One region of the Anaeromassilibacillus sp. SJQ-5 genome, then DNA from elsewhere that is predicted to be linked to it. Evidence: predicted binding sites of a transcription regulator. Region 1 holds the regulator's gene; each other region holds the start of a gene.
What was found. The regulator HrcA, encoded in region 1, represses chaperone genes, less so after heat shock. The targets are predictions, from matches to a motif close to TGTTAGCACTCNNNNNNNNNGAGTGCTAACA.
Positions count from the first base shown of each region.

Region 2: the regulator HrcA is predicted to act here: its motif matches at 6,876-6,906, upstream of clpB (ATP-dependent chaperone ClpB).
Region 3: the regulator HrcA is predicted to act here: its motif matches at 5,994-6,024, upstream of htpG (molecular chaperone HtpG).

Region 1 covers NZ_JBPJWQ010000001.1:112,580-122,946, reverse strand. The annotation lists gene dnaK (molecular chaperone DnaK) at 1-1,684, opposite strand, end outside; gene grpE (nucleotide exchange factor GrpE) at 1,757-2,395, opposite strand; gene hrcA (heat-inducible transcriptional repressor HrcA) at 2,412-3,458, opposite strand; gene ACSAMM_RS00550 (hypothetical protein) at 3,851-4,096, shown strand; gene ACSAMM_RS00545 (hypothetical protein) at 4,154-4,465, opposite strand; gene ACSAMM_RS00540 (DEAD/DEAH box helicase) at 4,580-5,743, opposite strand; gene ACSAMM_RS00535 (hypothetical protein) at 6,009-7,244, shown strand; gene ACSAMM_RS00530 (polysaccharide deacetylase family protein) at 7,250-8,041, opposite strand; gene ACSAMM_RS00525 (IS1182 family transposase) at 8,289-9,737, shown strand; gene ACSAMM_RS00520 (helix-turn-helix domain-containing protein) at 9,871-10,367, shown strand, end outside.
Region 2 covers NZ_JBPJWQ010000001.1:3,140,822-3,151,188, reverse strand. The annotation lists gene ACSAMM_RS13580 (trypsin-like peptidase domain-containing protein) at 1-1,327, opposite strand, end outside; gene ACSAMM_RS13575 (ATP-binding protein) at 1,421-2,938, opposite strand; gene ACSAMM_RS13570 (response regulator) at 2,986-3,690, opposite strand; gene hemW (radical SAM family heme chaperone HemW) at 3,876-4,997, opposite strand; gene ACSAMM_RS13560 (hypothetical protein) at 5,071-5,424, opposite strand; gene ACSAMM_RS13555 (helix-turn-helix domain-containing protein) at 5,548-5,883, shown strand; gene clpB (ATP-dependent chaperone ClpB) at 7,025-9,622, shown strand; gene ACSAMM_RS13545 (GH25 family lysozyme) at 10,039-10,367, shown strand, end outside.
Region 3 covers NZ_JBPJWQ010000001.1:3,290,113-3,300,479, reverse strand. The annotation lists gene ACSAMM_RS14295 (LysM peptidoglycan-binding domain-containing protein) at 1-638, shown strand, start outside; gene ACSAMM_RS14290 (DNA topoisomerase III) at 695-2,854, opposite strand; gene ACSAMM_RS14285 (methyltransferase domain-containing protein) at 2,936-3,742, opposite strand; tRNA gene ACSAMM_RS14280 (tRNA-Arg) at 3,831-3,907, opposite strand; gene htpG (molecular chaperone HtpG) at 4,061-5,950, opposite strand; gene ACSAMM_RS14270 (transglutaminase domain-containing protein) at 6,237-6,971, shown strand; gene ACSAMM_RS14265 (M15 family metallopeptidase) at 7,007-8,206, shown strand; gene ACSAMM_RS14260 (MBOAT family O-acyltransferase) at 8,294-9,724, shown strand; gene ACSAMM_RS14255 (alginate O-acetyltransferase AlgX-related protein) at 9,759-10,367, shown strand, end outside.

The sequences.
Region 1 (10,367 bases):
GATCCTCCTGCTGCGCCTTGATGGCCTCCACATCGTCGCCCTTCAGGGTCTCCTTGAGCGCGTCGATCTTGCCCTGCAGCTCCGCCTTGTCGGAAGCGTCCAGCTTGTCGCCCAGCTCCTCGATGGATTTCTCGCACTGATAAACCGCCTGGTCGGCGCCGTTGCGCACCTCGATCTTCTCGCGGTTGGCCTTATCCTCGGCGGCGTACTCCTCCGCCTCGCGGACCGCCCTCTCCACGTCCTCCTTGGACATGTTGGTGTTGGAGGTGATGGTGATGTGCTGCTCACGGCCGGTGCCCAGATCCTTGGCGCTGACGTTGACGATGCCGTTGGCGTCGATGTCGAAGGTCACCTCAATCTGCGGAACGCCGCGGCGGGCCGGGGCGATGCCGTCCAGCTTGAACACACCCAAAGACTTGTTGTCCTTGGCGAACTCCCGCTCGCCCTGGAGCACGTGCACTTCCACCTCCGGCTGGTTGTCGGCGGCGGTGGAGAAAATCTGGCTCTTCTTGGTGGGGATGGTGGTGTTGCGGTCAATGACCTTGGTCATGATGCCGCCCATGGTCTCCACGCCCAGGGACAGGGGGGTGACGTCCAGCAGCAGCAGGCCCTTGACCTCGCCGCCGAGCACGCCGCCCTGCAGGGCCGCGCCCATGGCCACGCATTCGTCGGGGTTGATGCCCTTGAAGGGCTCCTTGCCCATGAACTTCTGAATGGCTTCCTGCACCGCCGGGATACGGGTGGAACCGCCCACCAGCAGCACTTTATCGATCTGCCCAGCGGACAGGCCGCTATCGGACAGCGCCTGCTTGACCGGGCCCATGGTGGCGTCCACCAGGGAAGCGGTCAGCTCGTTGAACTTCGCGCGGGACAGGGTCATATCCAGATGCTTCGGCCCGGTGGCGTCGGCGGTGATGAAAGGCAGGTTGATGCTGCTGGTGGTGGAGCCGGACAGCTCGATTTTCGCCTTTTCCGCCGCCTCGCGCAGCCGCTGGAGGGCCATCTTGTCAGCCGAGAGATCCACGCCGGTGTCGGCCTTGAAGCCGGCGACCATCCAGTCGACAATCTTCTGGTCGAAATCGTCGCCGCCCAGACGGTTGTTGCCCGCCGTGGCCAGCACCTCCTGCACGCCGTCGCCCATCTCGATGATGGACACGTCGAAGGTGCCGCCGCCCAGGTCGTACACCATGATCTTCTGGTCGGTTTCCTTATCGATGCCGTAGGCCAGGGCCGCGGCGGTGGGCTCGTTGATGATGCGCTTGACCTCCATGCCCGCGATTTTGCCCGCGTCCTTGGTGGCCTGCCGCTGTGCGTCGGTGAAATACGCGGGGACGGTGATAACCGCCTCCACCACCTTGTCGCCCAGGTACGCCTCGGCGTCCTGCTTAAGCTTGGACAGAATCATCGCGGAAATTTCCTGAGGGGTGTAATCCTTGCCGTCCACCGTCACTTTGTGAGCGGTGCCCATTTCGCGCTTGATGGACGCGATGGTGCGATCCGGGTTAGAAACCGCCTGCTGCTTGGCCACCCGGCCGACGATGCGCTCGCCGTCCTTCTTAAAGGCGACGACGGAAGGGGTGGTGCGGGCGCCTTCCGCGTTGGGAATGACGACCGGCTCGCCGCCCTCGATAACCGCCACGCAGGAATTCGTGGTGCCTAAGTCAATACCGATAATCTTTGCCATGTCTATTACCTCCATTTATCCAATCCATCGTATATATTGAGTATGCCCGGGCCTCCGGGCCGTCAAACGAAATCAGTTGGCCACCTTGACCATGGCCGGGCGCAGCACCCGGTCGCCGTATTTATAGCCCTTCTGGAACACGGCGGTGACGGTTTCGGGCTCGATGCCGTCGGCGTCCTCCCGCATGACGGCGTTGTGCACCTCCGGGTTGAACGGGGCGTTTTCCGCCTCGATTTCCTCAAGGCCCATTCCCATAAGCAACTCCCGGAACTGCCGCAGCACCATGTCCACGCCGGTTTTGTAATCGTCGCCGGCCGGGGCCTCGATGGCCCGCTCCATGTTGTCGAGCGAAGTCAGCAGCTTACCTAGCAGCTCCGCCTTGGTGAACTCGCCCAGGCGTTCCTTCTCCTGCTCGGTGCGCCGCTTGTAGTTGGCGTACTCCGCGAGCATGCGCTGGTAGCTGTCCTTGGCCTCCGCCAGTTCCTTGGCCAGGCGCTCGTTTTCCGCCTTCAGGGCCATGGCTTCGTTTTTCTCTTTTTTGCGGGATTTCTCCGTCTTTTTGTCCGCCTTTTCGGATTTGCCGTCCTCCTCCGGGGCGGCGGGGGGTTCCTCCGCCGGCGCGGCCTCCTCGGCCGCCTCCGGGATTTCCGCCTCCGCGGTTTCGGGCACGGTCTCCTCTATCGGCGTTTCGCCGGTCTGGTTGGGTTCCATGGGATAGGCTCCTCCTTTAATCCTTTTTAGGCGGCTCGCCGCCGAACATGTCCGACAGCAGCCGGCCCACGGCCTTGGCTATATACTCGAGGCGGGGGATGGTGGCGGCGTAATCCATGCGCAAGGGCCCGATGAGGCCGATGGAGCCGTCTGCCCGCCCGTCCAGGCTGTACCGGGTGACGATAATGCTAGAGCCGTTCAGCTCGGGCCGCAGGCTCTCGCTGCCCAGCACCACCCTTAGGCCGCCCCGATGGGCGGCGAGCATGCCCATCAGCTGTTCCCTCTGGGCCAGGAAACCCAGCAGCGACCGGGCCCGCTCCAGCTCGTAATCGGGATGCTGCAAGAGGTTGAGCTGCCCGGTGAGCAGCACCTCCGCCTCGGCCGATTCCTGCACCAACTCGTAAAACGCGGTCAGCGCCGCCGCGCAGGTCAGCCCGTAATCTCCCAGGGAAACCAGCAGATTCTGCACCTGCGGCACTCCGATGTCGGTCAGCTGCGCACCCAGGAAGTTTTCCGTCAGCACGTTGCACAGCATCTGCAGCGTGTCGGTTTCCACGTCGCCGTCGAACCGGCACACCCGGCTGCGCAGGACGCCGGAGCCGGTCATCAGCAGCAATGCCGCCGAACGGGAGGACACCCGCATGATTTCAATCCGGCGGATAACCGCCCCCTGCTCGGAAGGGGTGGTGGACACCGCCGCGCAGCCGGTGCTCTCGGCCAGCGCCTGGGACGCCTCGCCGATCAGCCGCTCGGGATCGCCGGCCGAACCGGCCAGCATGTCGTCAATATCCTTTTGATCCTCATCGCTGAGGGCCTGCCGGCGCATCAGATGGTCGATATACAGCCGGAACGCCTTAGCGGTGGGAATCCGCCCCGCCGATGTGTGCGGCTGCTCCAGGTATCCCCAGGAGGCCAGCTCAGCCATCTCGTTGCGGATGGTGGCGGAGGACACCGCGTTGCCCAGCATCTCCACCAGTGCCTTGGAGCCGACAGGCTCGCCGGTCTGGATGTACGAGTCAATAATCGCGGTCAGTATCTTTTGTTTGCGTTCGCCCAGTTCCATGTGCCATCGCCTCCTTATCCGGCGTTACCGATGGAACCCATTTGGTCACTTGACTCTGCTAATGGTTAGCACTCTATTATCTCGAGTGCTAACACCATATAATGTACCATTCCCCGGGCGGCCTGTCAATATCCGAATTGTGAATTCTTTGTAAAAAACCGCCGGGATTTTCATCGATTTCACAGTGAAAGCCATTTTGCAGCAGACAATTGGAGGTTTTGCATAGGATTCTTTTAACATAATGTATATCGTGTACAAATTCCACGTCTTATACTGGGAAAGTTCGGCATTTTGCTTGTTGATTGTTGGGCGGCGTCCGTATATAATAATACATGTGGGAAAAGCTAAAGGATACTGTTTTTTCCGCACCTTATGAAAGGAGACGATTCCTCATGGCTGGTTTTGAAATTCATGATTTTGACTTTAACAAACTGATTCAGTTCGCCTCCAAGGCGAAGGGCGACGTGTTTCTGGAAACTCCCGACGGCGACGTGCTGAACCTGAAAAGCCGTTTGACCCAGCTGCTGGCCCTCTCCAGCGCCATTGACTGGGGCAACGTGGGCACCGCCCGCGTCATCTGCAAAAATCCGGAGGATGAAACCGATTTGTTCCGCATGAATCTCTACGGCGACAAATAACTACGGTGAAAAAGCCACCCGGCCTCTCGGCCGGGTGGCTTTTTGTGTCCGGATTCATTAGAGCCCGTCGTCCTCCGCGGCCGCCTCACAAGGGACGCATGGCGTCTCTTCCTCTTCCGGCGCGGCCGGCTCTTCCCCGCCGCTCTCGTCCATGACCCGCTCCTGCTCCAGAGGGGCCTCCGGATATCGGGGCGCCGTGTCCGGCTCCTGCGCGGGTTCTTCTTCGGTGGCCGGCGGAGCGGGTGGCTCCTCGACAGCCGGAGGAGCAGGCGGTGAGGGCGGCGAGATCGTGTAGCCCGCCCGCTTAGCAAAGGCCCGCATTTCCCGCAGATACCGCTCCATGTCTTCCGGGCGGATGGCTGTATTCATCGTGCGTCAGCTCCTTTTCAACCTGTCCGGGCCTTGGGCTTGTCGGCAAGTCCAAATCCCGCGTGGTACAGTATATGCGGAGCCATCGCAAAAAAGACAGGGTTTCGTCCCCGATCAGCGGCGGGGCGGCGTCTCTTTCCCCGCCGGCGTCGGCACGGGCAGCAGGCGGCGCCTATCCCCGTCCAGCTGCTTATCGATAAACTGAAAATCCAGTGCCCGTTCGTATTGGCCGGTCAGCGCCCGCTCCCGGAACTTGGCCAGGACGACAGACAGGCCGGAGGCCCCCCGTCCTGTGCGTCCCGCCCGGTGGAGATAGTCCAGTGGGCTTTCCGGCAGGGTGACGTGGAAAATCATGTCCACACCCTCCACATGCAGGCCGCGGGCCGCCAGATCCGAGGCGATCAGCAGCGGCGCTTCCCCGCCGGCGAAAGCGGTCAGCGCCCGCTGCCTTTCCAGCTTTTTCTGGGAGCCGGACAGGCTCTGAGCCTGCAGCCCCGCCCGGCGCAGCTTGTCCGCCGCCCGGCTGATTTCCTCCGGTGTGTTGATGAACACAATGGCACGCCGGGGCCGGAGCACCCGCAGCAGATCGGTCAGCACGTCCAGCTTGTCCCGGCTGCCGGTGGCCACCCGGATATGCTCCACCGTCTCAGGAATCCGGAACCGGGGGGCGGTGCGCAGGATCACCGGCTCCTTGGCCAGCGGTGCCGCCCGCTTTTGAATCTCCCGGGACACGCTGGCCGACGCCATCACCACCTGGATGTCCCGCAGGCAGCATTTGAGCACTGCCTCCACGTCCGCCCGGTTGGCGTCGTCCAGCAGCTTGTCCACCTCGTCGAGCACCACGGTCTTGGCCAGGTGGGCGGGGATTTTTTTCTTGCGGATGAGCTCCAGCATCCGGGTGGCGGTGCCAACCACGATCCGGGGCTTGCTTTTCAGTCGCTCCACCTGATTGGCCAAGCTCACGTCCGCGAACACCGGTACGCTCTTTACCGGCAGCCCCGCGTTTTTTGCCAGCAACTCCACCTGCCGATGCACCTGCATGGCCAGCTCCCGCGTGGGGGTCAGCACCAGCAGCCGGCCGTCGGGATCCGCCCGGGCCAGAAAGGGTAGCAGATAGGCCAGGGTTTTCCCCGTCCCGGTTTCCGACTGGATAAGTGCGTCCTTCCCCTCCAGCAGCAGGGGGATGGCCCGTTGCTGAACGGGAGTGGGGGCGGTGATCCCCTGCGCGGCCAGCCCGGCGATCAGCGGGGCGGGCAGCCCCAGTTCTTCAAAATTCATGTACGTCCTCGATTCTCTGCCGCCCAAAACGGCCTGTTTTTACCAGTATACCCAATCGACCGCGATTGTACAAGAGACATCCCCCCCCCCGGCGCACCCTGCCCGATACGCCAAGCGGCTTGTCCCCGTTCAACCGGACACACATTTGGTGAACATTTGCCCACATCCGCCTTTTTTATTGCCAAAAAAATCTTGACTTTATTTAAGTATATAGCTATATTATTAGATAAAATAAGCAAAAATCAATTGAAAATGAGGAGATGCTATGCGTAATCGAAGCTCCCTGGTCGCATTGGCACTGGTCGTTCTCTGCAGCGGTATTCTGCCCGGATGTGGCAAGCCGCCGACAGACGTTCCCTCACAGCCCGAACTGGCGTGGCAAACGGCGTCCACCGCTTCCGCCTCGTCGGGGACGACCGTGTCGGCATCGCCCCCCTTTTCTTCCACGTCCGCGGCGACTTCACCGGTGGAAACAATACGCTCGTCCGCCCCCTCCAAAACACGAACCGCCTCCGCCTCGCCCACGACTGCCAAGCTCCCGCCGGATCCCCAGAAGGTTCCCCTGGGATTTCTGGGGGTGCCTGTTTTCAGCATGGCGGAAAGCCGGAGCTGGTATTTCTTTGTCCATGCCTCCACCGTGTACCATGTCAACAAGGCCGCCCTGGATCGGGCGGTAAAGACAGAATGGGTTTCTCCCGATAATCTGGTCGCGCAGGGGGACTGGCTGTATCTCTCGGCGGACGGGGATTGCTCCAGCCGGATTTACCGCTGCCGGTTCAACGGTTCACAAATTCAGGATTTGGGCGAGAAGGCCTACAACGCGGCGTTCGCCGTGGAGGGCGACTGGATATATACCATCGCGCAGGGGGCTGTCGTCAAAAAAAGGCTGGACGGAACGGATCAGACCGTTGTCGCCCCCTTGCCGGCCAAAACCTTCCCGCTGTATACCTTCTTGGTTTGTGAGGGCTGTGCGTACTTTACCGCCCGCAATGAAGACAAAACCATCTGCCAGCTTTTCCGGGTGGATTTGCGTACCGGTCGGATCGCCGCCATTCGAACTTGGAACGTCTCGGCAGACATCTCCTGTCCGGAGCGGCTGGTGGAGGACGAGGGCTGGCTGTACTATCAGGAGCCGGGCCGACACGACACGAACAGCCGCCAAGTGATGCGCCTGCGTCTCGACGGAACTGACGAGAGCGGGGTCTGCTATGGCTGGCCCCAGCCGCACAAGGGGCGCGGGTACTGCCTGCGACCGGAAGGCGGCTTGGCCGTCTTTGATCTCGACAATCCGCAGAATGTTAAACCGCTGGTAACCGCAAGCGCCATTCCCGATGGGATCGTTTCCGGCGGAGCGGCGAATCTGAGCTGGTCATATGCCGGCATTTTTGACGATTGGATTTACTACCAGGTCACCTCTTTGAAAGCCAGCCGTCCGCTTATCAACGGACGCATCCGCCCCGACGGTACCGGAAACGAGATTCTCTGCATCTTTCCCGCCTAGGCGGATCAGGCCGGCGGCATGGCTATCTGCCGGCCCTCATGGTTTAACGTATAATCCTTATAATAGATCATTTCAGACACCGGCAGGAACGTATATCCCTCCGCCGTCAGCTTTTCGAGGATTTGCGGCAGGGCGGCGGGGGTGTTTTTGGCCGCGTTGTGGAACAGGACGATGGAGCCGGAATTCACCTGCTTGGTCACCCGGCTGACGATGTCCGCCACCGGCGGATCCTTCCAGTCCAGAGAATCGACGTCCCACTGGATCACGTGCATGCCCAGGGTGTCCGCCGTCTCGATCAGGGCGTTGCTGTAATCGCCGTAGGGCGCGCGGTGGAGGGTGGGCCGCACCCCGGTGATGGCCTGAATCTTGTCGTTGCAGCGGTTGATTTCCTCCAGCATCCTCTCCCGGGACAGCTTGGGCATGTTGGGATGGCTGTCGGAATGGTTCATGATTTCATGCCCCGCGTCGAACAGGGCCTTGACCGAATCTCCGCAGCGATCCACCCACTCTCCCACCACGAAGAAGGTGGCGCGCACCTTGTATTTTCCCAGAATCTCAATAAGCTGTTGGGTGTCCTCGTCCCCCCAGGCCGCGTCGAATGTCAGGCTGACCACCTTGCCCGGCCGATCGGTGCAGTAAATGGGCAGCCGGCGCTGAGCGGCCGCCGTGGCGTTGGCATAGGCGTAGGGGAGCGCCGCCGCCGCTATGACGATCAGCACCGCCGCCAGAAACAGGGCCAGGAGAACAAAAGCCGCGTGGCGCTTGGTCCATACGGCATATGGCTTTTTTCGGGTCATGAACCTCACCCTTCCGGATTTTCACGGCCCACTCAGGGCCTATCCCATCTATATGCCGAAGGGCTTGGCCGTTATCCATCCGGGAACGCCTCCGTCACAAAAAACATGTCGGAAGGCAGCCGGCGCGGCTTCCCGTCTGAAAACCCGAACCACACCTCACAGGCCGCTGTTAGCAGCGGCCTGTCAGCCTGTCAAAGAAGTCGCCGAAAGGCGGCTTTTTTGGTAAAATGGAGTAGGGTGAGAAAAGATGTACGAGAGAGAAAGAGACGGACGGCGGGAAGTAGCGGTAACGGATATAGAAGCATTAGTGCCGGAGAATCATCTGGTAAGGAAAATAGAGAAGGTGATGGACTACGAGTGGATCTATGAGCGGGTAGCGCCATACTACAGCGCAGCCAAAAATGTAAGGCCGGGGACAGACCCGGTGGTACTGGTGAAAATGGTGCTGCTCCAGCACCTGTTCGGGATCCCGTCGCTGAGGCAGACATATCAGCGGGCATGTGATACAATATCGTACCGATGGTTTCTGGGATATGGGCTGTTGGACAAGCTCCCGCACTTTGCGACGGTAAGCTATGCGTTTTGCCGGCGGTTTCCGGAAGAACTGGCGACGGAAATCTTCGAGCATATACTGAACAAAGCGCTGAACAACCACATGGTGGACAGCAGCATGGTATTCATAGACGGGACGCATATCAAAGCAAGCGCCAACAAAAAGAAATACCAGAAGGAACAGGTGGCAAAGGCTGCCCGTGTGTATGCCAAGCGGCTTCGCGAAGAGGTCAACGAGGAGAGGATGAAGCTGGGGAAAGCGCCAGTGGAAGAAGAGGACGAGGATGACGACAGTCACGGGGACGGCGGAACAACGGAACAGGTGGTATCGACAACGGATCCGGAATGCGGGATGTACCACAAGGGAGAGCATGAAAAGCAGTTTGCCTATGAAGCGCACACGGTATGTGACCGTCACGGAATGGTGTTAGGGGTAAAGGTAACAGCGGGGAATGTCCATGACAGCGTGGCATGGGACAGTGTGTATGAGCAGGTAACCAGTCGATTTCCGGAAATCCAGTATGTGACAATGGATGCAGGCTACAAGCAGCCATGGATCGCGAAGCGTATTTTAGAAGACGGCCGGCTCCCCATTCTTCCGTACACCCGCCCCCACGGAACACGACGGGAAGGGTTTATGCCATGGGATTTTTCCTATGACGAAAAAAACGACCAGCTGATCTGCCCACAGGGGCAAGTTCTCCGGCATACCACCACCAACAAAGAGGGCAAACGGCTATACCGCAGCACCCCGAAGGTTTGCCGGGACTGTCCTTGCCGAAAGGAGTGCGGGGTCAATGCCAATGGGCAGAAGGTGATATATCGTCACATCTGGCAGGAAGCATTGGATTTAGCGGAGCAACTGCGCAAAACCCAATTGGCGAAAGACATTTACGCCATGCGCAAGCAAACCATCGAGCGCGTTTTTGCCGATGCGAAAGACAAACACGCCATGCGTTATACTCACCACAGAGGCTTGGCCCGCGTTACGCAATGGGTCACGCTTAAGTTTGCTGCCATGAATCTTAAAAAGCTGGCTTTATACCGCTCCCGGCACTACTCCCCTTTCTTCTTTTCCTTCTTCTTTCCCGCTTTTTTCTCCAAAAGGAGGGAGCAACCCCTTGCTTGTTCCCTCCTTCTTTGACAAGCTGACAGGCCGCTGTTAGCAGCGGCCTGTTTTTACATGAAATAGGTGACTTTTGTGCAAGTTCCCGGCAGGATCCTCCCTTTACAAACCCCGGCGAACCGCTATAATGAAGGAGAAAGGGGGAGGGACCATGGCGGCAATTCATGACCTTCCGGCCGGCGCGCTGCAAAAGCTGTCCGCCGAATTCCTGACGGGCGGGCACACCCGCCTGTGGGAGGGCTGGGGCGCGGCGGACGTGGTGCCGGGCTATAACAAGCTGTATTATCTGCGGCAGGGCCGCTTCTCCATCCAGGTGGACGGCGTGGCGTATACGGGCCGTCCCGGCCAGCTCTTCCTGCTCCCCTGCAACTCCACCCAGACCTATTCCGCCGACCGGGAGCCGGCGGCGGAGAAATACTGGATCCACTGTTCCTTCCCCTGCGGGGACAAGGACCTGCTGGAGCTGGTTTCGCTGCCCCTGTTCGTGGAGGCGGAGGACGCGGACTATGTGGAGTGGCTGTTTGCCCAGATCCTGGAGACCGGAAACGCCATGAACCTGGAGGGGCTGCTCCGCCAGAAGTCCCTGCTGCTGACCCTGTTGGCCTATTACATCGAAAAGGCCGGCGTCGCCATGCCGGTCTGTTCCCG
Region 2 (10,367 bases), 3.0 Mb from region 1:
GAGTGGCAACCTCGTTGCCCATGATACCCAGCATGACGCGGCCCTTGACGTAGCCGTATTTGAGCAAATCGTCGATGATGACCTTGGCTTCCTTAATCGGGATGGAGAAGCCGAGACCCTCGTAGCCTTCGGCCACGATTTTGGCGGAGTTGACGCCGATGACCTGGCCCTGGTTGTTGAGCAGGGGGCCGCCGGAGTTGCCGGGGTTGATGGCGGCGTCGGTCTGCAGGCATTTGATGGAATAGCCGGTGTCGTCATACACGTCCCGAGCGGTACCGGAGACGATGCCCTGGCTCGCGGACCATTCCAAGCCGCCGGCGTTGCCCAGCGCGACCACCCGGTCGCCCATGGACAGCTGGGAGGAGTCGCCGAATTCGGCGGCTTTCAGATTGGCGGCGTTGATTTTGATGACGGCCAGGTCGGTATCTTTATCGGCGCCGATCACCGTGGCCTGGTCATATTTGGTGCCGTCGTAGGTGGTGACCTGGATGCGGGCGAACTGGCGGTTGGTTTTTTCGTTGATGACGCAGTGCCAGTTGGTGATGATATACCCGTCGCTGGTCATGATGATGCCGGTGGCGCCGCCCGCCTGCTGTTCGCTGGTGGTGCCGCCGTAGAAGCCGCCGGAGGTCACGTTCTCATACATGCTGATGACCACGGTGGAATTCAGGTTCTTATCGATGATTTCCTTGCTGGTCAGGCCGCCGTCCTTGACGTCGGCGTCAGAGAAGTTGAGAGTGGGGGCGTTGGGATTCTCCGTGGTGGAGGTGGTGCCGCCTCCGCCGCCCGATGTGGTGGGCAGGCCGCCTTTCTTGTCCATGGACAGCGCGAGCAGCACCGACAGGGTGATGATGGTCGCCCCGCAAATCACGGCCAAGGCCGCGATGACGATGTTGGATTTGTTCCGCTTTTTCTTGGGCGGTTTGCCCGGAGGCGGGGTCTGCGCCGCGTTCCAGCCGTAGGGGTTATAACCGCTCTGCGGCTGATAGCCGGGAGTGGAATTGCCCGCGGGCGGGATCGGGCCGTTGTTCGGCTCGCTCTGCGCCGGAGGGGTGTAGGAGGCGCCCCAGGAATACGTGGGGGCCGCCGGCTGAGCGGGCGGAGTAACGGGCGCACCGGTATAGGCGGCGGAATCGCCGCGCTGCCAGCCGTCGGCCGGGGTTTCGCCGGCGGGCTCCTGCGGGGCCGGCTCCGCCGGGGCGGCGGGTTCCTCCGGCGAGGAGACGTCGGCGGGCGCGGCAGTCTCGTCGGGCGCAAAGCCCGCGGGAGGCGGCGTGATCAGGGGCTGCTGCTCCTGTTTTTTATCGTCGTCGAACCAGTTGGACATATGCATCACATACCTTTCAGGATGGTGGGCCGTTTTGTACGGGTCTATTGTACCGGGAGATTGTGTCGATTTGTTGAAGAAAGCGTACGCAAATTATAAACTTCCGCCGGCGCCGCCCTTTTTCGCGTTATCGGCTGGCTTTTTGGGCGGTTCCGCCCCGTCGGGATCGGGGAGCCAGAAGGCAAATTCCGTGTATTCCCCTTCCACCGACCGCACCATAATCTCTCCCTGGTGGAGATTGATGACGGTCTTCACGATATATAATCCCAAGCCCACGCCGTTTTTATCCAGGCTGCGGGATTTATCGCTTTTATAAAACCGTTCGAACAGGCGGGGCATCTCGTGAGAGGGCACGCCCGCGCCGCTGTTGCGCACGGCGCAGTAGACGCGGCCGTCCTTTTTTTCCAGATGGATGGCGATGGTGCCGCCCTCGTTGGTGAACTTCACGGCGTTGTCCAGCAGGTTGTACAGCACCTGGCCCAGCAGGTCGAAATCGCCCTGCACCTCCATGCGGGGGCAGTCCTCCAGGCCGACGATATCGATGCGTTTTTCGTCGATGCGCCGCTCGAAGGAGAGCAGAGCGGTGCATACCACCTCGGTCATATCGAAGCGCACAGGGTTGATTTTCAGCTCCCCGCTGTCGATGCGGGACAAATCCAGCATCGATCGCACCAGGCGGGACAGCCGCTTGACCTCGTTGGACACGATTTTCAGATAATAATTCCGTTTTTCATCCGGAATGGTGCCGTCCAGAATGCCGTCGATGAACCCGGCGATGGTGGTCATGGGGGTTTTCAGCTCATGGGACACGTTGGCCACGAAGCTGCGGCGCATCCCCTCCACCGAGGAGAGGGACACCGCCATGGCGTTCAAGGCGGTAGCCAGCTCGGCCACCTCGTCCTTGCCGCGCACCGGAATGCGATAGCTGAAATCCCCGTTACCGAAGCTGCGGGTGGCGGCCGCCATCTGGCGCAGAGGGCGCACCATCCGGTAGGTCATGGCGTACAGCACGATGAAGGTTAAGGTCAGCACGCCCAGGGCGGAGAGGAGAAACACCTGCAGGTTGTTGAGAATATACGCGCCCATGCCGTCGGCGGGCGTGGAGGCAAACACGTAGCCGATGACCACGCCGGTGTCGGTGGCCCGGATGGGGGCGCCGGCGGTATACATCTGCGCGCCGTACAGGTCGCCCAGCGTCCCGACGGTGAAGAAATGGCCCTGATCGTCCGTCTTGCCCTGCACATCCGCCAGGGGCACCGTGCCGCTGACATGGGAGCAGGAGCTGCCCTCCGAGCAGATGAGCACCTTGCCGCCGTTATCCGTAATCAGCACCTGGGACTGGATAGCGGTGGACAGCAGATTGAGCACCGGGGCCAGGGTGTCGTCCTGGATGGCGTACTGCTTTTTCCCGTTGGCGTCGGTGCTCACCTGAAAGGTGTTGACCGCCGTGTGCTTGGCGATGTCGTCGGCGTTGTCGATGAGCAGGGTGCGCTTTTCGTCCATCCAATACTGGGTGGAAAACAACAGCTGCATGCCGCCCATGGCCAGGAAGCTGACGACAATCACCAGGGACATGACGGTAAAATATTTGGAAAAAATGCTTTTGAACATGCTCCGAATCATGTCCTTTCTTACTCCAGCCGGCCTGGAAGAATCGGTCAGCCTGCGGCGCCGTCCTTGACCTCGAACTTATATCCCACGCCCCAGACGGTTTTCAGCGTCCACTGATCGGACACGCCGTCCAGCTTCTCGCGCAGCCGCTTGACGTGGACGTCCACCGTCCGGCTGTCGCCATAGTATTCGAAGCCCCACACCTCATCAAGCAGCTGATCCCGGGTGTAGACCCGGTTGGGATTGCTGGCGAGATGATAGATGAGCTCCATCTCCTTGGGCGGGGTATCGATTTGCTTGCCGCGCACCCGCAGCTCGTAATTTTCCATGTTGATGTACAGCCCGTCGTAACTGACTTCCTTGGTCTTTTTCTGATCCGCCGCGCCGCTGCGGCGCAGGACGGCCTTGATGCGGGCGATGACCTCCTTGGTCTCGAAGGGCTTGACCACATAGTCATCAGCCCCCAGCTCCAGGCCCAGCACCTTGTCGAACACCTCGCCCTTGGCGGTGAGCATAATGATGGGGCAGGCGGACTTTTTGCGGATCTCGCGGCACACCTGCCAGCCGTCCAGCTGGGGCATCATCACGTCCAGGAGCATGAGATCCGGCTTTTCCGTGTCAAACATCTCCAGCGCCTTGGCGCCGTTGGGGGCGATGATCGCCTCGAAGCCTTCCTTTTCGAGATACAGCCTGAGCAGCTCACAGATGTTGCTGTCGTCGTCGACGACCATGATTTTCAGTCCACCGGCCATGATGGTATCCTCCTTTGGTTTCCCTATGAATTACAGTGTACCAAGTTCTTGGCAAATTTGTATGAACAGTCTTTAAAAAATTTTTTAGGCTTTTGTGTTTGCGCGCCAGGCGTCATAGAGGCGGCGGACATCCGCCAGCCCCTCCGCGATTTCGGCCCGGGAGAAGCCGCCCGCCTCCTTTTGCGTTATTCGTCGTCCAGCAGTCGAGCGATGACGGCGTTGGAAACCAGGAAGCCCTCCCGGGTCAGGCGGATGCCCTCCGCGTCCGCCGTCACCAGCGCGGCGGGCAGGCGGGCCGCCCGCTGACGCCAGCGGGCGGGAAGGGGGAACCCGAAACGGGCGGCAAAGCCGTCCGCCCGCAGGCCGGCGGTCAGCCGCAGGCGCAGCATCAGGTATTCCTCCGGGCTGTTCTCCCTGATGGCGGCTTCCCGGCCCGCCGGCTGCTCGGAAACCGGGGCCTCCCCCCGGAGAAAGGCGGCCGTATCCCGGGGATAGGCAAAGCGGCGGCCAGATAGCAGCGAATGGGCGGCCGGGCCTATTCCCAGATAGGGCTGCAAATCCCAGTATTTCAAATTGTGCCGGCTCTCCCGGCCGGGGCGGGAAAAATTGGAGATCTCATACTGGGCGTAGCCCCGGGCTTCCAGCGCCCCGGCGGCGGCCAGATACAAATCGGCCGCGCCGTCCTCGTCCGGCAGACACAGCTCCCGGGCGGCAAAGGGGGTGCCCGGCTCGATCTTCAGCAGATAGGCCGAGACGTGGGACGCCCCCAGCTCCCGGCAGACGGCGGCCGAACGCTCGACGGTTTCCGGCCGCTGGCCGGGCAGGCCCAGCATCATGTCGAGGGACAGATTATCGAGCCCGGCCCGCACGGCGTCCCGGACGGCGCGCTCCACGTCGGCGGGAGTGTGCCGCCGGCCAAGGACCCGCAGCTCGTCCGGCTCGGCGGACTGCATCCCCAGGGAAAGGCGGCTGCCGCCGGCGGCGGCAAAGGCCCGCAGAGTTTCGTCCAAATCGTCAGCGGGGTTGGCCTCCAAGGTGATCTCCGCGTCCCGCAAGCCGAAGCCCCGGCGAGCGGCCTCCATCAGGCGGGCCAGCCGGGCGCCGCCCAGCAGGGAGGGGGTGCCGCCGCCGATATACAGGGTGTCCGCCGGGACGCCGATCCGGGCGGCCCAATCCGCCAGGGCCCGCTCCACCGCCGCCGTATAGGCGTCCATGGCCTCGTCGGAGGCCGCGTAGGAATAAAAATCGCAGTAGGGGCACTTGGACAGGCAGAAGGGCACATGGATATACAGGCCGATGGGCTCCACCCGGATCACCTCCAGAAAAAACGCGCCATACCGGCCGTTATAGGCACAGTATAGCGCATTTTGGCAGCATAGTCTATAAAATCTCTTCGGAAATGGCTTTTTGACACTCCAGGCATATCCATTTGCCGCGATGCAGCACGCCATCGGCCGCCTTTCCGCAAAAGATGCAAACGGCGGGCGGGCAAACCGTATCGGCGGCGGGCAGGAGGTCCGACCAGCACGCCGGGGGGTTATCTCGATAAAAAGTAAAGCCATATTGCGACCCCCAGGTGGACGCGCCCTCCCGCTTGGCCCCATACAGGCGCAGGCGCTCACCCTCGTCCACCAGAAAAAGGGCGGACAGTTGGCGGATGAGGCGGCGGCAATCCGCCGGTATATCAAAGCCGTGAGACGCGGCGTAATCCAGGATTTCTTGATAGGTCATCATTTATAAGCCTCCTAACAATCGTTTCATTTTGAACCCATTAACGAATATAATAGCTCGTTTCTGAAAATAATTCAATATGCGTTATGTTAGTGTGAATATAACACGTTTTGAATAGGTGATTGCATGCTGCGTTTGCGGGAATTACGCTGTGAAAAAAATATATCCAGACAACGCTTTGCCAGGGAGTTATCTATTTCTATTTCCACTTTAAGCGGTTATGAAAACGGGAAGCGTTTGCCAAATCTGGAGACTCTTAAGACTTTTGCCTCCTATTTTCAAGTTTCCGTGGACTATCTCATAGGCTTTACCGATAACCCCGATCCTTATCCAGGAGAAGACACCCATCTCATTCACCCGGAGGAACGCCGCTTTGTTCAGGGCTTTCGAAAGCTGCAGCCGGAAGACCGGCGGCTGTTCCAGGAGCTGATGGATCGCTTTCCCAAACACGAGAAGAAATAGAGCGCCTTACGGGGCGCTCTTTTTTCTATGTGGATATATGGCTCTATCGGGTTTTGTGTGGGTATGCGGGGTAGGAATTTGTACTCCTATTGTGCCTGTGCCGCTCCCGCACCCCCTCTTTCTTTTTCGTGCGTGAAAAAGAAAGAGGGGGAAGAAAGAAAAAGCCTTATCCAACAGACGCGCAGGAAAAGAACACGTCGAATCTTTTCCGTCCTATCTGCTTGAGATTGCGATCGCGCCGTGGGGGAGACCCCCACTGGAAGAACGAGGCTGCGCCCCGTTCTTCACCCCCCATGTAGGAAATACATTCTGAAAAATATTCGGCGCTATAGTTCGCAACAGCGCCTATCTGCCGGGAAGCGTGTCCTTTTCCCGCGCTACGAGCGCGCTGACGCGCGTAGTATACTTGAGCGATCACCCAAGTTGTACAATCAAGTGTGGTCTCCCTGTCTTAGGACGGCGAGCCCTATCAATCGAGCGTCATCGCCGCACTGCGGGCGAGCGATGCTCGCCCCTACAAGGTAGCCGCTAGTTTACGGATCTCCGTATGGGCTCGGCGGCCTAAGCCGGCGAGACCGGCAAGGGCAGAGCGTCCACCCTTGTCTCCTTCTTCTCCCCATGCAGCGGAGCCCCTGGGGAGTTGGTCGCCCGACTTTTCGGTGCGTGTGGTGACGCAGGCGCGAGGCGGGGCCGGTAGAAAGCAGAACGCTGCTGCCGCGTGGGCATTAGCGGGCGCACCAGCGGCGACACGAGCGCTAAAAGTTTGTATTTCCCTTGTGGGAGATCGAAGCCCGCAGCGACACAGGGGTTGCCGCGAGGCAGAGAGTGAGTCTCCCCACGCCGGATGGTTCCCCTAAGGCTTTTTCTTTCTCCCCCGTCTTTCTTTTTCACGCACGAAAAAGAAAGACGGGGTGCGGGCGGCTCACAGGCACAATAGGAGTACGGGGTACTACCCCGCATCCCTTCGCTAAGCTCCAATAGAGCATATACAGCTTTAGCACTCTAATAAAACGAGTGCTAAAATTCACATTTCAGTCACAATTTCGCAAAACCTTGCACACATCTATCGGATATAGTAAGGTTTAGGCAAGTGCCCCGTGGCCTGCCGAATCCTATGTATCTGAATGAGGAGGGCTGTTTTATGAATGCCCAAAAATTCACCCAAAAATCCCTGGAAGCCATCCAGGCGGCGCAGGATCTCACGATAGAGAACCAGAACATGCAGATGGAGGAGGTTCATCTGCTGACTGCCCTCCTGGAACAGGATCAGGGCCTGATCCCCCAGCTGCTGCTGAAAATGGAGCTGCCCGTGGAGGATATTACCGCCCGCGCCCGCCGGGTGCTGGGCAGCCTGTCCAAGGTCTCCGGCCCCGGCCGGGAGGCGGGCAAAATCTACATTTCCGCCCCCATGGACGTGATGCTTACCGAAGCGGAAAAGACCGCCGAGCACATGAAGGACGAATTCGTCTCGGTGGAGCACCTGTTTTTGTCTATGCTTGAGCATCCCGACGGCACGGTGCGGGATATTTTCAAGGAATTCCACATCGAGAAAAACGCCTTTTTGAAAACCCTGGCCACCGTGCGGGGCAACACCCGGGTCACGGGGGACAGCCCGGAATCCACCTACGACGCGCTGAAAAAATACGGCGCCGATCTGGTGGAGCAGGCCCGGAGCAAAAAGCTGGATCCCATTATCGGACGGGACGATGAAATCCGCAACGTCATCCGGATTCTGTCCCGCAAAACCAAAAACAACCCCGTCCTCATCGGCGAGCCCGGCGTGGGCAAAACCGCCATCGCGGAAGGGCTGGCCCAGCGGATTGTCAAGGGGGACGTGCCCCTGAACCTCCGGGACAAGACCATCTTTTCCCTGGACATGGGCTCCCTGGTGGCGGGTGCCAAGTACCGGGGCGAGTTTGAGGAACGGCTCAAGGCCGTGCTCAGCGAGGTAAGCAAGAGCGAGGGCCGGATCATCCTGTTCATCGACGAGCTGCACACCATCGTGGGCGCGGGCAAAACCGACGGCGCCATGGACGCGGGCAACCTGCTCAAGCCCATGCTGGCCAGAGGCGAGCTGCACTGCATCGGGGCCACCACCCTGGACGAATACCGCCAGTATATCGAAAAGGATCCGGCCCTGGAACGTCGGTTCCAGCCGGTGACGGTGGGCGAGCCGACGGTGGAGGACACCATCGCCATCCTCCGCGGCCTGAAGGAGCGGTACGAGGTCTATCACGGCGTGAAAATCACCGATCCGGCCATCATCGCCGCCGCCACCCTGTCCCACCGGTATATCACCGATCGGTTCCTGCCGGACAAGGCCATCGACCTCATCGACGAGGCCTGCGCCATGATCCGCACCGAAATCGATTCCATGCCCACCGAGCTGGACGTGATCCAGCGCAAAATCATCCAGCATGAAATCGAGGAGGCCGCCCTGAGAAAGGAGAGCGACCGCCTGTCCCAGGAGCATCTGGCCGAAATCCAGCGGGAGCTGGCCGAGATGCGGGAGCAGTTTAACGCCATGAAGGCCAAATGGGACAACGAGAAGGCCGCCATCGGCAAGGTGCAGAAGCTTCGCGAGCAAATCGAGGCCCTGAACGCCGACATCGAACGGGCGGAGGAAAGCTACGACCTGAACAAAGCGGCCGAGCTGAAATACGGCCGGCTGCCCGCCTTGCAGAAAGAGCTGGAGGAAGAGGAACGGCTGGCGGAGACCGCCTCCCGTTCCGACAGCCTGCTGCGGGACAAGGTGACGGATGAGGAAATCGCCCGGATCATCGAGCGCTGGACCGGCATCCCGGTATCCAAGCTGATGGAAGGGGAGAGGGATAAGCTGCTGCATCTGGAGGATATTCTCCACAAGCGGGTCATCGGCCAGGACGAGGCGGTCACCCGGGTGACGGAAGCCATCATCCGCTCCCGCGCCGGCATTCAGGATCCCAACCGGCCCATCGGTTCCTTCCTCTTCCTAGGCCCCACCGGCGTGGGCAAGACCGAGCTGGCCAAGACCCTGGCGGAATGCCTGTTCGACGACGAGCGCAATCTGGTGCGCATCGACATGTCGGAATACATGGAGAAATACTCCGTTTCCCGGCTCATCGGGGCGCCTCCCGGCTACGTGGGCTACGAGGAGGGGGGCCAGTTGACCGAGGCGGTGCGCCGTAAGCCTTACGCGGTGGTGCTGTTCGACGAGGTGGAAAAGGCCCATCCCGACGTGTTCAACGTGCTGCTCCAGGTGCTGGACGACGGCCGGATTACCGATTCCCAGGGACGGACGGTAGACTTTAAGAATACCATCATCATCCTGACCTCCAACCTGGGGTCGGCCAGTCTGCTGGACGGTATGCGGGAGGACGGCACCATCGCCGAGGAGGCCAAGCAAGAGGTGGAGGCGCTGCTGCGGCGTTCCTTCCGGCCGGAATTCCTCAACCGGCTGGACGAAATCGTCTTCTACAAGCCGCTGACCAAGGCGGATATCACCTCCATTATCGATCTGCTGGTGGCCGGCCTGAACAAACGGCTGGCCGACAAGGAGTTGACCTGTATGCTCACCCCGGCGGCCAAGGCCTTTGTGGTGGACAACGGGTACGATCCCCAGTTCGGCGCCCGGCCGCTGCGCCGGTTCCTGCAAAGCCAGGTGGAAACCCTCATAGGGCGGAAAATCATCGCCGACGACGTACTTCCCGGCGCCACCCTGACGGTGGACGTGGAAAACGGACGGCTGACAGTCAAATAACCGGCGGCGCGGAGCCCCTTCCTGCTTTAGGCAGGAAGGGGCTTTTTTGACAGGGTTTTCCTCCCGGTTCCGTCAAATGGCGACTTGCGGCGACAGCTTTCGATATGGTATAATAACCTCACGGCGTTCTCCAAAGCCTTGCAGCGCAAGCCTTTGGACGCCTGGGAGAACATTGAACCACTCCGAAACGGTCAAAGCCGTTTCGGACTAAGGTAGGCGATGCGCAAGGCGCAGCGCTTTGTGGTGTAATAACCTCACGCCGTAAGCGGAAATCCAAGATTTCCGACGGCTGGGAGAACATGGAACCACCCCGGAACGGACAAGGCCGTTCCGAACTAAGGAGGGCGGCGCTCCGCGCCGCCTTGTGGTATAATGAATATCCATTCAATTTTGACACAAGGAAGGATTTGGCCTGCATGAGATATACGTTCCGCAAGAGCTTGTCCTTAGGGCTGGCGGTCTGCCTGCTGGCCGGCATGACCGGCTGCGGCGCCGCGGCGCGCCCCACGGACGAGTGGCATCTGGGCCCGCCGGAAAGCGCGGAAAGCTCCGGTGTGGCGACCGCGCCGGACAGCGGCGATTCCACCACAGCGACCGACACCACCGGCCCCGAGACCGGTACGTCGGATTCCACCACCGTGGGTGAGACCACAGGCTCCAAGAAAAGCACGACGCGGACCACCCGCACCACCAAAGCCGTCGCGCCGCCGGATGACCCGCAGCGGCCTAAGGAGGAGGAAAAAGA
Region 3 (10,367 bases), 3.2 Mb from region 1:
AGTTTATCGCACCGGAAAACCGGCAGGCGTATGTGGATTTCATTCAGAAGGTGGCCGATCGGCTGAATCCGGAGGGCTACATCTTGGTCACGGCTCTGGCTCCCAAAACCTCCGGCGACCAGCCGGGTCTGCTGTATGAGGGGCACGACTACGCAGGGATCGGCGCTGCCAGCAACGCGGTGCTGCTGATGACCTATGAGTGGGGGTATTCTGCCGGGCCGCCCATGGCCGTGGCCCCCATCGGCAATGTGCGCAAGGTGCTGGACTACGCGGTGACCGTCATCGAACCGGGCAAAATATATATGGGGTTCCCCAACTACGGCTACGACTGGCCGCTGCCCTTTGTGCGGGGGGAGACCCGGGCCCCCTCCATCGGCAACGTGGAGGCGGTGGACATCGCCGCCCGCCATGGCGCGTCCATTCAATACGACGAGGTGTCCCAGGCCCCGCATTTCAACTATTTCAGCACCACCTGGCAGGAGCATGAGGTCTGGTTCGAGGACGCGCGCAGCGTCCAGGCCAAGCTGGCGCTGATACCAGAATACGGGCTGCAGGGGGTGGGGTATTGGAACCTGATGCGGCCCTTCCCGCAGAATTGGCAGGTGCTCAACGCCCTGTACGACATCCGGAGGGCCTAAAGAAACCGGCGGACGATTTCGTCCGCCGGTTTCTTGCAGGATGGGGTGGCCGTATCTTATTTTTCTTTGTCCTCCATGGCCTTCTGCAGCGCCAGGGCGAAGGCGCTTACCGCCGGCGCGGCGTCCTCCTGCTTGGCCAGGTACTGCTGTACCGCCCGCTTGGACATGCCCGCCCCCGCGCCGGTGCGCTCGCGGAATTTTTCCGCCTTTTCCCGGAATCCGCAGCGGCAGACATAGGACTGCTTGTCGCCGTCCCCGAACAGCTCCAGCTTTTTGTGGCAGACCGGGCAGCGGGAGTTGGTTTCCATGCTGACGTTCTGCCGGTGCCCGCATTCCCGGTCGGGGCAGACCAGCATCCGCCCCTTTTTCCCGGTGACCGCCAGCATCAGCTTGCCGCATGCCGGGCAGGGCGTCTGGGATACGTTGTCGTGCACGAAGCTCTCCGTGCTGTCCTTCACCGCCTGCACCAGCTCCTTCGTGTACCGGCGGATGTCGGCCAGGAAGGCGGCGGGGTCGGCCTTCTCCCGGCTGATGGCGTCCAGCTTCTGCTCCCACTTAGCGGTCAGCAGCGGCTCCTTCAGGTCGGGGGGCACCAGGCTGATGACCTGCGTCCCCTTGGACGTGGGCACCAGGGACACCCCCTTTTTCTCCACATAAAAGGCGGAGAACAGCTTCTCGATGATATCCGCCCGGGTGGCCGGGGTGCCCAGCCCTCCGCCAATGAACTCTTTCATCTGCTTGTCGTCGATGTACGGGGAGGGGTTTTCCATGGCGGACAGCAGGGTGGCCTCTGTGTATCGGGCCGGCGGCGCGGTCTTGAGCGCCTTGCACTGCACCAGGCCGCCGGTGTAAACGTCCCCCCGATGGAACAGGGGCACCGCCTGTTCGTCGGCTTCGTCCTCGTCCCGGCTGTCCTGCACCTTCCGCCACCCCTGCTGGAGCACTGTTCGTCCGGCGGCGTAGAACCGTTCCCCCTCGGCCAGCAGCTCCGCCCGGGTGCGCCGGTACTCGTAGGGGGGATAGAAACAAGCCAGAAACCGTTTGACCACCATCAAATAAATCCGTTTCTCCTCCAGGGAGAAGCGGGCCAGATCCGCCGCCTGCTCGGTGGGGATGATGGCGTGGTGATCCGACACCTTGGCATTGTTGACGCAGGCTTTGGCGATGGAACGCCTTTCTCTCTGGATTTCGGCCACATAGGGGGCGAATTCCCCCCGGGACACGGCCCGCAGCCGTTCGGGCAGGGTGGGGACGATGTCCTCGGTCAGGTAACGGGAATCGGTGCGGGGGTAGGTGAGCACCTTGTGAATCTCATACAGCCGCTGCATGACCGACAGGGTGTCCTTGGCCGACATCTGGTACTGCTTGTTGGCATCTCGCTGCAGCTCGGTCAGATCGTACAGCATGGGCGGCGGGGTGGCTTTGTCGGCGGCCTTCACATCGTAGACCCGGAATTCCTTCCCCTTGATTTTTTCCGCCAGCGCCTCGGCCTTTGCCTTGTCAAAAATGGCGGTCTGCCCCTTCCCGTCCTGCCAGGTGACGAAGAATTTGCCCAAATCCGCCTGCACCATGTAGTAATCCTTGGGCACGAAGCGCTTGATCTCCTCCTCCCGCCGCACGATGAGCGCCAGGGTGGGGGTCTGCACCCGCCCGGCGGACAGCTGCGCGCCGTAGTGGCAGGTCATGGCCCGGGTGACGTTGAGCCCCACCAGCCAGTCGGCCTCCGCCCGGCAGACGGCGGAGCGGTACAGGGGCAGATACGCCCGCCCGTCTTTCAGGTTGGCGAACCCCTCCCGGATGGCCTTGTCGGTCTGGGAGGAAATCCACAGCCGCTTGATAGGTTTGTGAAACCCGGCCTTGTCCAGGATCCATCGGGCCACCAGCTCCCCCTCCCGCCCCGCGTCAGTGGCGATGACCAGGGAGTCGATTTCCTTGCTGTGCAGCCAGGTTTTTACCACGCCGAACTGCTTGGCGGTTTCCGGGATCACCTTGAGGGCCATCTTTTCCGGCATCATGGGCAGGCTGTCCAGGCTCCAGGTCTTGTATTGGCTGCCGTAATGCTCCGGCTCCGCCAGCTCCACCAGGTGCCCCAGCGCCCAGGTCACCACATACTGCGCCCCGGCCATGTACCCGCTTCCGCCGCCATGGCAGCCCAGCACCCGGGCGATTTCCTTGCCCACCGACGGCTTTTCCGCCAGTACCAGCGTCTTTCCCATAGGTATCCCGCCTTTCTTTCGTCTATTGTAGCATACTCCCCTCCGGTTTTCCACCGGCAGAGCGGGACTGGTGGAAAACTTTCAGCCGCCCGCCTCCTTCCGACAGACCAGCAGGGCGTGGTTGCTCATGCCGGTGCACGCCTCGCTGGCGCACATCCGGTCGGCCAGTGGTTGGTATAAGGCGAAGGTTTCCTCGCTCATGGCGTCGATAACGCTGGCCGCCAGGAAGAAATCCAGCCCCAGATTGCTCACCTTGGTCAGCCCGTGCCGCTTCGCCGCGGCCTCCATCTCTTCCGGCGTGGTGTAGAAAAACACTCCCGGCTTGAAGTCGTCGGTCCCCTGCCCGAGCACGTATTCGTTGGCCCTTTTGCTGGGATAGAACTGCCGCAGGGTGTCGTGCACGCAGGCCGCGGCGTACACGCCTATCTGGCAGATGTAGGCGAAGGCCAGCACTCCGCCCGGCCGGCAGACCCGGCGGCATTCCGCAAAGACCAGCTCCCGCTCCTCCGGCGGCAGGTGGTATAAAGGGCCGAAGCAGCAAACCACGTCGAAGGAATCGTCAGGGATTTCCCCCAGCTGGGTGGCGTCCCCCACCCGGCCCGTGGCGTTGGTCAGCCCGGCCGCCCGGACGTTTTCCCGCAGCCGGTCAATGTGGGCGGGGACGAGATCCACCCCCACGTATTCCCGGCAGAGCGGGGCCAGCCGCAGGGCGTAATACCCGGTGGCGCACCCCACCTCCAGCACCCGGTCGGTTTTCTGGATATGCTTTTCCATGGTCTTCATGGTGTAGGCGAATTCCATGCCGGCCGAGCGGGATTGCGCCGCCCGGCTCTCCTCACGTTCGCCGTCCGCGTACAGCGCGCGGATTTGTTCTTCATTGCTGGACATAATGACCTTCCGTTCTCTCTTTGGCGTCTTATCGTGGATAATAGGTATAAAAACAAAAATCCCGCCGACTGGTGTCGGCGGGATTTTTTGGTGCGCCCGAAGGGATTCGAACCCCTGACCTTTTGGTTCGTAGCCAAACACTCTATCCAACTGAGCTACGAGCGCATAGGCTGTCCTTTTGAACAGCATAATAGATTATAGGGGGTTTTCCTCGGAATGTCAAGCGATATTTTTGCATTTTTTCGGTTTTTTCCAAACAAAAGCGGCCGCCCACACGACGGGCGGCCGCTTTTTCCGCACAATAGCGCGCGGTTTCGCTTATTTCTGCTCCGCCATCAGGCCGCAGATCTGATTCGAGAACTCCACCGGGTCCTCCACCGACATCCCCTCGATGAGAAGGGCCTGGGCGTACAGAAGCTGGCTGTAGGTTTTCAGCTTCTCCTTGTCGGTTTCATACAGGGCGGTCAGTGTGGCAAAAATGGGGTGGCTTTCGTTGACCTCCAGCACCCGCTCGGCCTTGACCTTGTTGTCGGTGGGCATGGCGTTGAGCACCTTTTCCATCTCGAGGGACAGCTCGCCGGCGGATGCCAGGCAGACGGGGTGAGTTTTCAGCCGCCGGGACAGGCGCACGGTCTGCACCTTGCCGTCGAGGGCCTCGGTCATGAAGGCGAAGAGATCCTTGTTTTCCTCCTGCTGCTTCTGCTCCTCTTCCTTCTCCTCCGGGGTATCCAGATCGAGATCGCCGGCGGAGACCGACTTGAACTCCTTGCCGTCCAGGTCATGGAGCACCTTGAGGGCGAATTCGTCCACATCCTCGGTCAGATAGAGGATTTCATAGCCCTTGTCCCGTACCAGCTCGGTCTGGGGCAGTTTTTCGATTTTTTCCACCGACTGGCCGCAGGCGTAGTAGATGCAGGTCTGGCCTTCCTTCATCCGGGAGACGTACTCGGCGAAGGTCACCGGCTTTTTCTCGGTGGAGGAGTAGAACAGCAGCAGATCCTTCAGGACGTCCTTGTTGCGGCCGAACTCGTTATACACCCCGTATTTCAGCTGCAGGCCGAAATTTTTGAAGAAGGTCTCGTATTTCTCCCGATCGTTTTCCAGCATGGAGAGCAGCTCGGACTTGATTTTCTTTTCCAGGCGGGAGGCGATGATCTTCAGCTGCCGGTCGTGCTGGAGCATCTCGCGGGAGATGTTCAGGGAGAGATCCTGGCTGTCCACCAGGCCCTTGACAAAGCTGAAGTGATCGGGCAGCAGGTCGGCGCATTTGTCCATGATGAGCACGCCGCTGGCGTACAGCTGCAGGCCCTTCTCGTAGTCCCGGCTGTAGTAGTTATAGGGGGCGCGGGCGGGGATGAACAGCAGGGCGTTGTAGGTCGCGGCGCCCTCGGTGCTGGAATGGATGACCCTGGCCGGGTTCTCGAAGTCGTGGAACTTCTCTTTATAGAAAGCGTTGTAATCCTCTTCGGTCAGCTCACTTTTGTTTTTCTTCCACAGGGGCACCATGCTGTTGAGGGTTTCCACCTCGGTATAGGTCTCGTATTCGCTGTCGCTGCCCTCCTTCAGGCGGCTGCGCTCCATCTCCATTTTGATGGGGTAGCGGATGTAATCGGAATACTTCTTGACCAGGGCCTGCAGCCGGTAGGGCTCCAGAAATTCGTCATAGTTCTCGTCGTCCGCGTTCGGCTTGATGTGCAGGATGATGCGGGTGCCGTGGCCCTCTTTCTCGCAGGGCTCCACCGTGTAGCCCGCCGCACCGTGAGACTCCCAGCAAAAGGCTTCGTCCGCGCCGAAGGCCCGGCTTTCCACCCGCACGCAGTCGGCCACCATGAAGGCGGAGTAAAAGCCCACGCCGAACTGGCCGATGATGTCCACGTCCTCCTTGGCCTCGTTCTCCTTTTTAAAGGCCAGGGAGCCGCTCTTGGCGATGGTGCCGAGGTTGCTCTCCAGCTCCTCCTTGGTCATGCCGATGCCGTTATCCTCCAGGGTGAGGATCCGGTTGTCCTTGTCCGCCGTGAGCTGGATGGTGAAATCCTCCCGGCTGACGCCGGTGACGTCGGCGGTCAGCGACCGGTAATACAGCTTGTCCATCGCGTCGCTGGCGTTGGAAATCAGCTCCCGCAGGAAAATCTCCTTATGGGTGTAGATCGAGTTGATCATCAGGTCCAGCAGCCGCTTGGATTCGGCCTTGAACTGTTTGGTTCCCATTGCAATCCCTCGCTTTTACATGTTGTACCGGGGCGGCGAAGAGCGTTAGCACTCGCCGCGCCAGAGTGCTAAAATAGAGTATAATCCAATTGAAGAGAAAGCGCAAGGCGTATTTGTTAAAAAATTGTAAAAGCTGATAAGGGAACGATTTCCGGAAAGGGGAAGGGGGCGGATTCGCGGGAAAAGCGGTAGACTTTTTGACGGACATGTTGTATATTAAGTTAGATACAATTCTTTAGCAAAGGCAGCGCGGGGGTTCACCCCGCTGAATAAAGGGAGATTCCATATGCCGAACAAAAAACGCAGACGAAAAAGACGGCGGGCGCTGCGCATACTGGTGGTCGCCCTGGGGGCGGTCGCGGTCGTGGGCGCGGCGGCCGGCCTGGTGGGCGGTGCCATCTGGCTGGCCGTGGCCCATCCGGACAAGCCTTCCTCCGGCCAGTCAGAGCCGGCGGGTCCGCCGGATTCCTCGGCCGCATCCGCGACGCTCCCCGCCGCGACGACCGACGAGCCCGGGGAGACGACGACCACCGCTCCGGCGCGGCCAGCCACCACCACACGCAGAGCGGCCACCCCTGGCTCCACCACCCGCGGTTCCACCACCGCGGCGGCGGTGGATACGCAGGCGCTCAACCAGAAGCTCGACGACATTCTGGCGAAAAACGGACGCACGCCCAAGGCCATCTACGACTATGTGCACGGGCACATGACCTACAAGAGCATGGCGCGGGGCAGCTCCTATGAGGAGATGGCTCTGTACGCTATCAAATACGGCAAGGGCTCCTGCTACCAATTCACCGCGCTGACCTATCTGCTGCTCAAACGGGCGGGCTACGACGCGTATTACATCGACGGCAACGGCTGGCAGGGCGGCGGGCCGCACACCTGGGTGATGGCCTATTTCGACGGGGGCTGGTATTTCATCGATTCCGTGTACGTCCGTTCCGCCAAGCTGACGCGGGCCGATCTGCTCCGCATCGGGTACAAGTGGGACGAAAGCCAATACCCCGCCTGCACCTGAGAACGGGAGCGGGCCGCCGGAAAGGACGGGATTTCATGACACGCAACCGACGGCTGGCCGCCGGCTTACTGACGGCGGCGGGCCTTATCGCGATGCTGGGAGGCTGCACGCCCGCCGCGCCGGCGGACGGGGACGCGTCCTCCCGCGCGCAAACCCCGGCGACGACGGGCACGGCGGCGCCGCCCCCCCCGCCCGAGGAGGCGGTGACCGACCCGGTCACCGGCGTGCTGTGCGTAAACGCCAACCTGACGGGCAAGACGGACAGCCAGTTCGAGCTGCCGCTGGCGGGGGCGACCGGGTACGCGTCGGTTCCGCTGAGCCTGACAGCCACGGCGGGAGGGACGGACAAGACGGCGGAGCTGAAAGCGGGGGAAGCCTTCCGCATCCTCGAGGAGCAGGGGGACAGCTGGCGGGTGGAAACCCGGAATGGCGCGTCCGGCTGGGTGCCCCACCGATACGCCTTTGTCAACCTGCCGGATATCCTGCCCTCCATCGTGTACGACATCACCAACGCCGACGCCTCGGTGTTCGTCAGCGCGGGCAAGGACATCCCGGGCATCACGGGACAGAAGCTGTACGACAGCCGGATGCTCAACGAGAGGCTGGAGGACAACGAATACCTGGTGCCGGTGCTCTACGCCATGGCAAAGAAGATAGCGGCGGCCCAGAAGGCCGCCCTTGCCAAGGGGGACACGCTGGTCATCGTGGAGACCTTCCGGCCGCTGGACACCCAGCTGCTGGTGGCCAAGCAGCTGGAGGCCCTGAGCGACGCGGACAGCGAGGTGCGCCGAGGAATTTCCACCGCGCCCTGGGGGATCGGCTGGTTCATCGCCAACCAGGTGTCCACCCATCAGAAGGGGTGCGCCATGGACGTGACGCTGGCCAAGCTGAAAACGGTGCGCCGCTACCGCAGCGGCGCGTATGTCTACAGCCGGGCGTCGCTTTACGAGCCGTACGAGATGCCCACCCCCATCCATGAGCTGAGCAACCGGGCGGTGTCCCTGGCAAAGCCGGTAAACTCCCGCTCCGCCACCGCGTGGAAGGCGGTGGCGGCCGCTCCCACCATGAACGAGCCGGCGCTCAAGCTGCGGCAGTACTGCACCGACGCGGGCCTGTCCCCCCTGGCGTCGGAATGGTGGCATTTCAACGATCTCGAGGCCAACGCGGCCATCGGCAGCCGCTACATGACCACGGCGTTCCAGGTGGCCGACTGTCTGACCGCCGCCTGCCCCTGATCGGCGGCGGGGCCGGTTTCCGGTCTTGTTTTACGATGAAGTTCCCTTGACCACAAACGCTACGGGCCGAAAGGTGTTACGACGTTTATGACATTCAGTTCCGTGAGTTTTCTCTGTCTGTTCCTACCGGCGGTGTTTGGGCTGTACCACATCCTGCCGGGGGCGCGGGCGAAAAACGCCCTGCTCATCGCGGCGAGCCTGCTGTTTTACGCCTGGGGCGAGCCGGTGTATATTCTGCTGATGATCCTCTCCGTCCTGGTCAACTGGCTGGCCGGGCGGTGGATCGGGAGCGCCCGGAAGGGCGCCCGGCTGCCCATGGTGCTGGCGGTGGTGTTCAACCTCGCGCTGCTGGGGGTGTTCAAATACAGCGGGTTCCTGATGGAGACCCTGGGCGCGGTGACAGGGCTGGCGCTGCCCGTACCCCGGATCAGCCTGCCCATCGGCATCTCGTTCTTCACCTTCCAGGCCATGTCCTATGTCCTGGACGTGTACTGGAATCCGGGGCAGATGCAGAAAAGCTTTTGGAGGCTGCTCTTATACATCTCTTTTTTTCCCCAGCTGATCGCGGGGCCCATCGTGCGGTACCACGACATCGAGGGGCAGCTTTCCAGCCGGACGGTGACGGCGAACGAGACGGCGGCGGGGCTGCGCCGGTTTCTGGCGGGGCTGGCCAAGAAGATGCTTTTAGCCAACGCCATGGCGGTGGCGGCTGACGGCATTTTCGGTATGGATCTGTCTATTTTGAGCGCGCCGGCGGCCTGGATCGGCGCGATAGCCTATCTGTTCCAAATTTATTTTGATTTCAGCGGGTACAGCGACATGGCCATCGGCCTGTCCCGGATGTTCGGGTTCACCTTTCCGGAAAACTTCCGGTACCCCTACGCGGCGCTGGGGATCAAGGATTTCTGGCGGCGGTGGCACATCTCCCTGTCCGGCTGGTTCCGGGATTATCTCTACATCCCGCTGGGTGGCAACCGCAAGGGGAAGGTTCGTACTTGGCTCAACCAGTTGATCGTCTTTTTCTGCACCGGGCTGTGGCACGGGGCCAACGTCACCTTCATCGTCTGGGGCCTGTTCCACGGGGCGCTGCTCATCGCGGAAAGCAGCGGGCTGCTGAACGTGCGAAAATGGCGGTTCAAGGGACTGGCGCATGTGTACACCCTGCTGATGGTGACGGTGGGCTTCGTGATTTTCCGGGCGGACACCATGGGGGATGCCTGGCTGTATCTCAAGGCCATGTTCACCTCCTGGAGCGTGGGCGGGGTTACCCTGCGGCAGGCGGTGGGGTATCTGACCCCGTATTTCCTCCTGCTGACCGCAGCGGCGGCCTTGGCCTGCACACCGGTATGGCCGCGGCTGCAGGAGGCGGCGCGGCGGCGGGCCGAGACGGGAGGCGGCGACGGGCTGGCCCGGGCAGTGCGGGCAGGCTCCTACGCCCTGTCGGGAGCGGCGCTGCTGCTGTGCCTGTTCGCGCTGGCCACCGATTCCTACAACCCGTTTATTTACTTCCGATTCTGATATGAGACCCATACCCACAGGTGGGAGAGACGCTATGAAGAAGAAACCGATAAAAATCGCCTATGTGGCCCTGGTGCTGGCGGTGTGCGCCTTCCCAGTGTTCACCATGCCGCTGTTCGGCGAGACGGCATCGACGGAGAAGCGGGAGCTGGCCGCGTTCCCCCGCCTGACGAAGGAGGGGGAAGGGTTCAACCTGGCCTTTTTCTCTGAGCTGAACACCTATTTGTCCGAGCATTTCAGCTTCCGCTCCCAGCTGGTGACGGCGGACAGCGTGGCGAAGGCCAGCTTGTTCGGCACATCGTCGGAGGACCAGGTGATCGTGGGCACTGACGGGTGGCTGTATTTTGAAAAGACGATGGACGATTACTGGGGACGGAACGTCCTGGACGAGAGGGGGACGGCCTGCCTGGCCCGGACGGTGGAGCTGATGCAAGAGTATGTGCAGGGGCAGGGGGCGGCCTTCGCCTTCGCCGTGGTGCCCAACAAGAACACGGTATATCCCGAGCACATGCCCTACTATACTCTGAAAACGCCGGATCCCACCAACCGGGAGCGGCTGGCCGCCGCCCTGGGCCCCCGTTCCTACGTCACCGATCTGACCGCGGTGCTCAGGGCGCCGGGGGAACTGCTGTATCACAAGCGG